2 regions of the Shewanella cyperi genome follow, and region 2 is predicted to be linked to the other one. Evidence: predicted binding sites of a transcription regulator. Region 2 holds the regulator's gene; the other holds the start of a gene.
The links. Region 2 encodes sigma-54, which starts transcription at its own class of promoters, with help from an activator protein. Its sites were predicted from a motif close to GTTGGCACGNNNNTNGNNT; they were not measured.
Positions count from the first base shown of each region.

Region 1: a site for sigma-54 is predicted at 2,747-2,765, ahead of flgA (flagellar basal body P-ring formation chaperone FlgA). Genes of this name have one in related genera too.

Region 1 covers NZ_CP071501.1:2,720,202-2,724,899, reverse strand. Annotated here, with positions in the region: gene JYB84_RS11865 (FlgO family outer membrane protein) at 1-390, shown strand, start outside; gene JYB84_RS11860 (LPP20 family lipoprotein) at 387-839, shown strand; gene JYB84_RS11855 (flagella synthesis protein FlgN) at 903-1,334, opposite strand; gene flgM (flagellar biosynthesis anti-sigma factor FlgM) at 1,489-1,827, opposite strand; gene flgA (flagellar basal body P-ring formation chaperone FlgA) at 1,901-2,614, opposite strand; gene JYB84_RS11840 (chemotaxis protein CheV) at 2,819-3,739, shown strand; gene JYB84_RS11835 (CheR family methyltransferase) at 3,865-4,698, shown strand.
Region 2 covers NZ_CP071501.1:3,450,175-3,454,872, reverse strand. Annotated here, with positions in the region: gene JYB84_RS15360 (HPr family phosphocarrier protein) at 1-52, opposite strand, end outside; gene rapZ (RNase adapter RapZ) at 39-893, opposite strand; gene ptsN (PTS IIA-like nitrogen regulatory protein PtsN) at 890-1,333, opposite strand; gene hpf (ribosome hibernation promoting factor) at 1,337-1,624, opposite strand; gene JYB84_RS15340 (RNA polymerase factor sigma-54) at 1,654-3,135, opposite strand; gene lptB (LPS export ABC transporter ATP-binding protein) at 3,249-3,980, opposite strand; gene lptA (lipopolysaccharide transport periplasmic protein LptA) at 3,977-4,531, opposite strand; gene lptC (LPS export ABC transporter periplasmic protein LptC) at 4,518-4,698, opposite strand, start outside.

The DNA of each region.
Region 1 (4,698 bases), 730 kb from region 2:
TTGGCCCAACAGTTGCAGCAAGGTTTGATGGCTGCCCTCCATGCCCGTTATTTCAACGTGGTGGATTTGAATCTTGGAGAGGCGGTGCGGGTAACGGCCCAGGGCGACTTGTTGCTCAGCCGCGACTGGCAACAGTTGGGGCAGAATATCGATGTGGCCCATGTGCTGGTGTCCAGCATGAGCCTGGCCAAAGACGGCCTGGTGCTGAACAGCCGAATCGTTGACACAGGAAACAAGCGGGTGGTGGCGGCATCACAAGCCTTTGTGGCTCCGGCACAATTGACCGGCTACCTGGCACAATCGGAAAAAGTGGTGTCCCGCGATGGTCTGCTGTATCGCTATGAGCAGCGTGGCGAGGACAAGGTAAAGGTATTGGGAGACAGACCATGAAACATTTGATGCTGTGCCTAGTGGCGGCATTGGCTCTGGGCGGCTGCGCCGGCCGCGATCGCTATGTACAGTGGGAAACCGAAGCGCCGGAAAGCTTCCCCAAAATTACCGCCATAGGCTACGCGCCCCTGGACAGTCAACCGGCCAAGGAGCAATCCCAGAAGGTATTGCTGGCGATGCAGGCCTCCAAGATTGCCGCCTATCGGGAGTTGGCCGAGCAGGTTTATGGCCAGAACATCAGTGCCGGCACCAGTGTCAACGACTGGATGGTGGCCGATGACAAGGTCAAGGCCAGCGTCTCCGGGGTGATCCGCGGCGCCCGGGTGGTCAAGAGTTACCCCACAGGTGATCACTACGTCACCGAGCTGGAACTGGATTTTGCCTTGGTATGGGCCCTGTATCAGCAGACCCACAGGCCGCAGAAGGTGAAAGACGTCACCTATTTCTAGGGGAACTGACTTGCTGACAATAAACCCGGCCATGGCCGGGTTTTGTGTTATCTGGAAGACCGTTTAAGCGCTGAAATCATTGCCCAGGGTGGAGATGGTCGAGGTCTTGCCCTTGTCGTTATAGGTCAGGGAACTGGCATTGCGGCTGACCTGCAGTGCCTGGGCCAGGCGGTTGAGGCTGGCGAGGTTGTGCTCTATCAGTTGGCCATTGAGTTCATTGAGCTGTTGGCACTGTGCCAGACGCTCTTTGGCGTCCTCGACCCTGGCCTTGAGTTCTGCATCCTGACTGAGCTGCGCCCGATCCGGATGGGCTTCCAGTTGCTTGTCGTTGTGCTGAAGGGCCTGCAGTAACTCGGCCTTGGTGCCGCTTAAGCGCAACAGCTCTTCTGCCGCTTGTTGGATCAGTGCCTGCTTTTCGTCGGTGATCAGTTGCATCAGGCCATCAAGCAGGCGTTGCTGTTGCGTAAGCAGCGCGAGGAGTGTGTGTTCTGTCATTGCTGGGTCCCCTGATGTTAAACACAATATCAAAAGCAGGCGTCAAAAACATCGACGTTGCCCCTACTTTACAGGCAAATAAATGCAAAAGCCCGGCCAACTCTGTCGGCCGGGCTCGCGCTCAGTCTTTTCCGTTTCAGTCGGTCACACTGATTCAGGCATCCGAATCGAGATCCTGCATATCCTTTTCAAAGCGGGCTATGTTGGCGGCCAGTTTTTCCGGGTCCACCTTATAGCGGCCTTCTGCTATGGCCTGCTTGATTTCGGCAATCTTCTTTTGATCCACATCGGGCAGGGCGGCCATGCGCGACTGAATGCCTTGCAGTTGTTGGGCCTGGGAGGTGATGACCACAGAATCGTTCTTGTGGGCTGCCCCGTTACCCTGGGTTTGCTCGGTCTTGGCAGACTGTTGTTGTACCTGCTGTGCAGGGGTATTTGATGCGCGGACGCGGGCAGCGTTGGCCGCGTTGCTCTGTTTGATGTCCATTGCCATGATAGGCTCCAAAGTGACTGAAACGGATTACTTAAACTTGTATCGGCGCTGCTGCCAAAAGCTTTAGCTATTTTTACATTTTAACTTCAACTTCTCCAACACCCGTCACTTTTGCTTCCAACTCCTTGTTGGAACTGCTGTTTCTAACTCTAATTTTGTCACCGATATTACCATCGGCCAGGGCCTCGCCCAAGGTTTTTATCTGGAAGTGCTCGCTCCTGGCGATGATGGCCACCGAATCGCCGCGGCAAACGAAACACAGGTTGGCGGCGTATACCGGGGCATCCTGGGCAATACGGCGTTTTGCCCGGGTGCCTATCACTTCACTTTCGGCGGCAAACTGTTGCCCCCGCAGCAGGCTTTTATCGACAAACGCCAGGGTCACATCGCCTTCGCCAATCAGCTCACCTGCCCCCACCGGCCGGGTGGCCACCACCATAGGAAAAAGGATATCCACCCGTACCGAGAGAAATATCTGCCAGGGATAGTCGAGATCGGGACTGTGACACTGGACCTTGACCGTGTTGTTCTTGCCTATTTCGCGGTTGCTGGCAAGGGTGGCACTGATGCCGTCGCTGCAGCGTGGTGGGCTCATGCGGTTATCCAGGCTTTGGGCCTGGATTTCTATCCTGGCCTCGGCCGGCGCCTCGATTTTTTGTGCCACCGCCGCTTCAGCGGCTTCCCGTATGGCCGATAGGGTGGGGACAGTGGCAAGGTCGGCGGCCCAAACACGGGACGTCGAAACTGCGAGAAAGATCCAAATAAACTGTGCTAACTTTAGTTTCATAATGAAGAGACTAGCTTGTCACGCCAGAATACACCTATACTTTCAAAAAATTGGCCTCAATGGCAGTCATCCGTCGCGGTGGGCTGTCAAAAGTTTGACGGCAATGGAATGCGATGGGTCATAGCGGGATTAAAGCAAGTTATATGCCTATACTCTTCAGCATGACAAGGCACCCTCATTCAGAATCATAACTAAGGCGAACTTATGTCGAGCATTCTTGAGTCAGTCAATAAACGTACCCAGTTGGTGGGGCAAAACCGCTTGGAGCTGTTGCTGTTCAAGCTAAACGGCCGCCAACGGTATGGGATTAACGTTTTCAAGGTCAAGGAAGTATTGCAATGTCCACCCCTGACCGCATTGCCCAGACTCAATCCCTTTGTGCGTGGGGTCGCCCATATACGCGGCTCTACCATTTCCGTCATCGATTTGAGTGCCGCCACCGGTGGTCGTCCGATTGAGAACATCCAGAACTGTTTCATCATTATCTCAGAGTACAACCGATCGGTGCAGGGCTTTCTGGTCAGTTCGGTGGAGCGGATCATCAACATTAACTGGGAAGCCATCATGCCGCCTCCCAAGGGCGCCGGTCGTTATTCCTATCTGACTGCGGTGACCGAGATCGACGGCGAGCTGGTGGAAATCCTCGACGTGGAGAAGATCCTCGATGAGATCTCCCCGGTCAAAACGTCCATCAGCGAAGAGATGGATGCCAACCTGACCATAGACAGGGAACAGCACTTCCACATTATGGTCATCGACGATTCGGCCGTGGCCCGCAAGCAGATCATCCGCGCTCTGAGTTCGCTCAACCTGCAGATTGATACCGCTAAAGACGGTCGTGAGGCCCTGGATAAACTGAAATCCATTGCCACCGAAATGGACAATGTTGCCACCGAGATCCCTTTGATTATTTCGGATATCGAAATGCCGGAAATGGATGGCTATACCCTGACGGCGGAAATTCGCGACGATCCCAAGCTCAAGCACATCAAGGTGGTGCTGCATACCTCCCTGAGCGGCGTGTTCAACCAGGCCATGGTGCAAAAGGTCGGTGCCAATGATTTTATTGCCAAGTTCAACCCCGATGAATTGGCGGCTGCGGTCAACAAACACCTGAGCCTGTAGCAGGAAAGGGCAGTCGGGCTTGTGTTAGGGACTGTCATGCTGTATAAAGCGCCGCTTGTTTTATAGAAGTGTTTCAGAAGCTTGGCTCCGCGGGGCGGACTTCAACAGAGTGCAGGAAGTAAAGGGTGACTGATAAATCACTGGCTGAGGCTGAGTACAATCAATTCAGGTTGTTCCTGGAACAACACAGCGGCATAGTACTGGGTGAAAACAAGCAATACCTGGTACGCAGCCGTCTGGCCCCGCTGATGGGCAAGTACGGCTTGCCGTCCCTGAATGAAGTGGTCAAGCACGCCATGAAGCCCACGGAGCGGCAGTTGCGCACCGAAGTGATTGACGCCATGACCACCAATGAGACTCTGTGGTTCAGGGACAGATACCCCTTCGAGCTGTTGGCCAGCGCCCTGTTGCCCGAATTTGGCCGCCTCGGCCGCCCCCTGAAAATCTGGTCGGCGGCCTGTTCCTCAGGTCAGGAACCCTATTCCCTGGCCATGACCATTCTGGAATATCAGCAGAAACGCCCCGGGGCCTTGCCCATGGGGGCAGCCATTCAGGCCACGGATCTGTCGCCTTCCATGCTGGATCGTTGCCGCAACGCCGAATACGATAATCTGGCCCTCGGCAGGGGGCTGTCCGAGGAGCGCAAGCGTCAATTTTTTGAGGCTCTTCCCGGCGGCAATATGCGGGTCAGGGACAATGTCCGCCGTATGGTCAACTTCCGTGCCCACAATTTGCTGGAAAGTTATGCGCTGCTTGGCAAGTTTGACATTATCTTTTGCCGCAACGTGCTTATCTATTTTGCCCCCGAGGCAAAGGCAAAGATACTGCGGCAATTTGCTGCCGCCCTCAATCCCAAGGGCATACTCTTTCTCGGAGCCTCCGAATCCATTGCCGGCCTGACCGATGAGTTTGACATGATCCGCTGTAACCCGGGGATTTACTACCAGAAACGCACCTGA
Region 2 (4,698 bases):
CGTGCAGGCCCAGTTTATTGACTATGGTGATATCACGTTCAAGTCTTGGCAAGATTAAGCTCCCTGTGGCGTGCCTCGACCTTGTGTTTGGTGTTGCTGAAGCGTTTGGCCAATTGTTCTGCGACATATACCGAGCGGTGCTGACCGCCGGTACAGCCTATGGCTATGGTGAGGTAACTGCGGTTGTTGCGCTCCAGATGGGGCAACCAGGTTTCCAGCAGGTTCTCTATCTGCCAGATAAATTTGTTCACCAGTACCTGGCGTTCCAAGAACTGTTGTACCGGCTCATCGAGGCCTGTCAGGGGTCTCAGCTGTGGCTCCCAATGGGGGTTGGGCAGAAACCGGGCATCGAACATAAAGTCGGCTTCCGCCGGCATACCGTGTTTGAAGCCAAAGGACTCAAAAATGATCACCAGCTCCTTCTCGCTGCGGCCGAGGAGGATTTCACGCACCTGGTCACTGAGTTCATAGACATTGAGTTTGGAGGTGTCTATGTAGTGATCCATCAATTGTGACAGGGGTTCAAGCAGCTTGCCCTCGAGTTTGATGGCATCCGCCAGGGACATCTTGCTTTTGGACAGGGGGTGCAGTCTGCGGGTTTCGCTGTAGCGCTTGAGCAGCACCTTGTCGCTGGCATTGAGAAACAGGCTGATCAGCTCCGTGCCTGCAGGCAGGGCGGCCAACTGTTGTTCCAACACCTTGTGCTGTTCCGGCAGGTTGCGGACATCGACGCTGATGGCCACCAGTTCATTGCTGCTTTTCAGTTGCGCCAGCAAGGGCCCAATCAGTGGCAGTGGCAGGTTGTCGACGCAGTAATAGCCCAGGTCTTCCAAGACCCTCAGGGCAACGGTTTTGCCCGAGCCCGATCGACCTGAGACTATGACCAGTTTCATCCGGTGATCACCTGATAGAGTTCAGCGTCATCCTGGCTTTTGCGCAGTTGCTTGAGGATTTGCTTGTCGTTGAGCTTTTCTGCCATGGCGGCGAGTGTGCTCAGGTGCTGCTGGCATTGGTCCGATGGCACCAGTAGGGCAAACAGTATGTCAACCGGCTGTTTGTCTATGGCGTCAAAACTGATGGCCTCTTCACATTTGACCAGCACGGCGATCGGGGTCTCTATGCTGTTCAAGCGGCCATGGGGGATGGCAATACCATTGCCTATGCCTGTGCTTCCCATTTTTTCTCGGGCCAATAGGCTTTCGAAGATCTCTTGAGAAGAGAGGGTGGGGTACTGGGCGCTGGCGATATCGCTGATCAGTTCCAGTACCTTTTTCTTACTGCCCGGAGTGGCACAGGTGGTGCACTCCGGCCTCAGGATGGTACTCAGTTCCATCTTTTAGTGCTTAGTCAGTTTCTCTTTGTGTTTGATGACCTGACGATCCAATTTATCAATCAGAGCGTCGATGGCGGCGTACATGTCTTCATGCTCAGACGTGGCAAACACTTCACCACCATTGAGGTGCAGCTTGGCTTCTGCAATCTGCTGCATTTTTTGAACATTGAGCACAACGTGCACATTATTGATCTGTTCGAAGTGGCGTTCAAGCTTGGTAAATTTGCTCTCTACATAGTTACGCAGTGAATCTGTAATTTCGATATGGTGCCCAGTCAGATTGATTTGCATAGACACTTTCCTCCAGTTTTTACAGTGAGTTATAAGCTTTTACGCTGGTTTGACGGCGGGATCAGCATTGCTTCACGGTACTTTGCAATGGTACGTCTAGCAACGTTGATTCCCTGTTCCGCCAGAAGTTCCGCCATTTTGCTGTCGCTCAATGGTTTCTTCTGATTTTCTGCAGCCACCAGTTTCTTGATAAAGGCGCGGATGGCCGTAGACGAGCATTCTCCACCGTCTTCCGTACTGACATGGCTGGAGAAGAAATACTTCAATTCGAAAATACCCCGCGGGGTATGCATGTACTTTTGGGTGGTCACCCTGGAAATGGTGGACTCATGCATTTCCACCGCTTCGGCTATGTCGTTCAGCACCATGGGCTTCATGGCTTCTTCACCGTACTCAAAGAAACCTTGCTGGAACTGCACTATGCAATTGGCCACCTTGAGCAGGGTGTCGTTGCGGCTCTCCAGGCTCTTGATAAACCACTTGGCTTCCTGCAAATGGCCACGGATAAACTGGCTGTCAGCCTGACTGCGACTGGTGCGGGCCATGGCGGCGTAATGCTGATTGACGTTGAGCTTGGGCATGCAATCGGGATTGAGTTCCACCACCCAGCGGCCATTTTTCTTGCTCACAGAGACGTCGGGGATAACGTACTCGTCCTTGCCGGACGTGACCTGTTCACCCGGACGGGGATTGAGGCTCTGGATCAGCACTATGGCTTCACGCAGCTCATCTTCCTTCAGACGGGTTTTGCGCATCAGGGTGCGGAAGTCCCTGGCGGCAATCAGATCCAGATGGTCGCGGATCAGCAGTTTGGCGTTTTCCAGGTGTGGCGTATCGGCGGCAAAGTGGGCCAGCTGGATCAGCAGGCATTCACTGAGGTCCCTTGCGGCCACCCCTATGGGGTCGAAGTGCTGGATGCGCTTGAGCACGGCTTCCACTTCGTCCAGCTCCACTTCATCGTCGCCCATGGCTTCGAGTATGTCTTCCGTGGTCTGGGTCAGGTAACCGCGTTCATCTATGGCGTCTATGATGGCGGTGGCTATGGCCATGTCGGTGTCTGAGAAAGGGGTGAGGTTCTTTTGCCATTCCAGGTGTTCATAAAGCCCGTCGCTGGTCTCTCCCTGGAAGGGCATATCATCATCGCGCATCATGGAGCCGCTGCCGGAAGCAGGGGCGGCGGTGAACACTTCGTCCCAGGTGGTATCCATGGGCAATTCATCGGGCATGGACTGCTGGGTCAGGGCGTCGGAGGTTTCCAGGGTGGAGCTGTCATCGTTACTGCTGGCCGTGACGGGCTCGGAGAAGTCGTCCTGCTCCCTGTGATCTGAATCGCTGCGCTCCTGGCTGTCGAATTGGTCATCGTCCAGCTCCAACAAAGGGTTGGAATCCAGCGCTTGTTGAATTTCCTGTTGCAGTTCAAGTGAAGAAAGTTGCAACAGCCTGATGGCCTGTTGCAATTGCGGCGTCATGGTCAGTTGTTGGCCCAGCTTGAGCTGGAGTGACGCTTTCATCTACTGCGGATCCTTGACTGTTATTGTTATCAGAAAGCTGTTTTCTATCAGTTTTGTGAACTGCTGGCCAGTTGCACTCTTCCTTAATGAGATAGAGATCAGGCTAAATTTAACTATAGCCTGAATTGCTCACCCAAGTACACCGCCCGCACCTGCTGATTGTCCAGAATCTCGGCAGGGGTGCCTTCGGCGATGAGGTTGCCATGGCTGACTATGTAGGCTTTTTCACAGACATCAAGGGTTTCTCTGACGTTGTGATCCGTGATTAATATGCCGAGGCCGCGACTCTTGAGCTGCTCAATTATTTTCTTGATGTCTATGACCGAAATGGGGTCGACACCGGCGAAGGGTTCATCGAGCAGAATAAAGCGCGGATTGGCGGCCAGAGCACGGGCGATTTCGACCCGGCGCCGCTCACCACCGGACAAAGACATGCCCATGTTGTCGCGGATATGGGTGATGTGGAACTCTTCCAGCAGCTGCTCCAGTTCCTCTTCACGCTGATCCTGGTCCAGATCCTTGCGGGTTTGCAGTACCGCCATGATGTTGTCGTGCACGGACAGCTTACGGAAAATGCTTGCTTCCTGGGGCAGGTAGCCTATGCCCTTGCGAGCCCTCAGATGCATGGGGTCCAGGGTCAGGTCATCTTCGTTGATATGGATGCTGCCCTTGTCACTTTTCACCAGCCCCACCACCATGTAGAAGGTGGTGGTTTTGCCGGCGCCATTGGGGCCCAGCAGACCGACCACCTGGCCGGTGCGCACGCTGAGACTGACGTCCTTGACCACGGTGCGGTTTTTGTAGCTTTTGGCCAGATTGCTGGCCTTAAGGATCAGTTCCGTCATTGGCGAACCGGCTCCTTATCCTGCTCTTGTTCTTCGGGCTTGGGAGCCAACTGTTCCTGATAGTTTTCCGGCTTGATGATGGTGATCACCCGTTCATCGCCTTTTTGGCTGCTGTCGGCCTTCAGTTGCTGCTTTTCAATGTCATAAATGATTTTGTCGGCGTTGACCTGGCTGCCATCCTGTTCAATTTTGGCATTGCCCGTGAGCGTCATGGTGCGATTGTCCATGTTGTAGCTGATCTCATTGGCACTGGCGCTGGCCTGGCGGCCGTCATCCAGGGTCTGACTGTAGGTGGCGGGCTTGCCCTTGGCCACCAATACCCTTTGTCCTGAGGCTTCATCGGTATAGGCACTGAGTTCCTGAGCGGTGATCTTCAGGCTGCCCTGGGTCAGCAGTACCGGCCCACCATAGACCACCCGCTTGTTCTTGATGTCGGCAAATTGGGTGGCGGCAGCAATTTTCAATTCCTGCAGCAGGTCGTTGTTTTTGGCTGTGGCCATGGTGCTGCACAGGCACAGTGCCAGTGCCAGCAGGGTTTTACTTGGGTTCATAGCTTCCTTTTACCTGACTGAGCAGTTTGACTTCCTGGGCATTGAGATCGGCATACAGGCCCTGGCCGGTGACATTGAATCCTTTGCCGAAGACCAAAATTGGCCTGTTCGAAGTCATTATCATAGTGTTCAAATCCAGCTCCAGATAGCTGGTGGATAGATTTTGC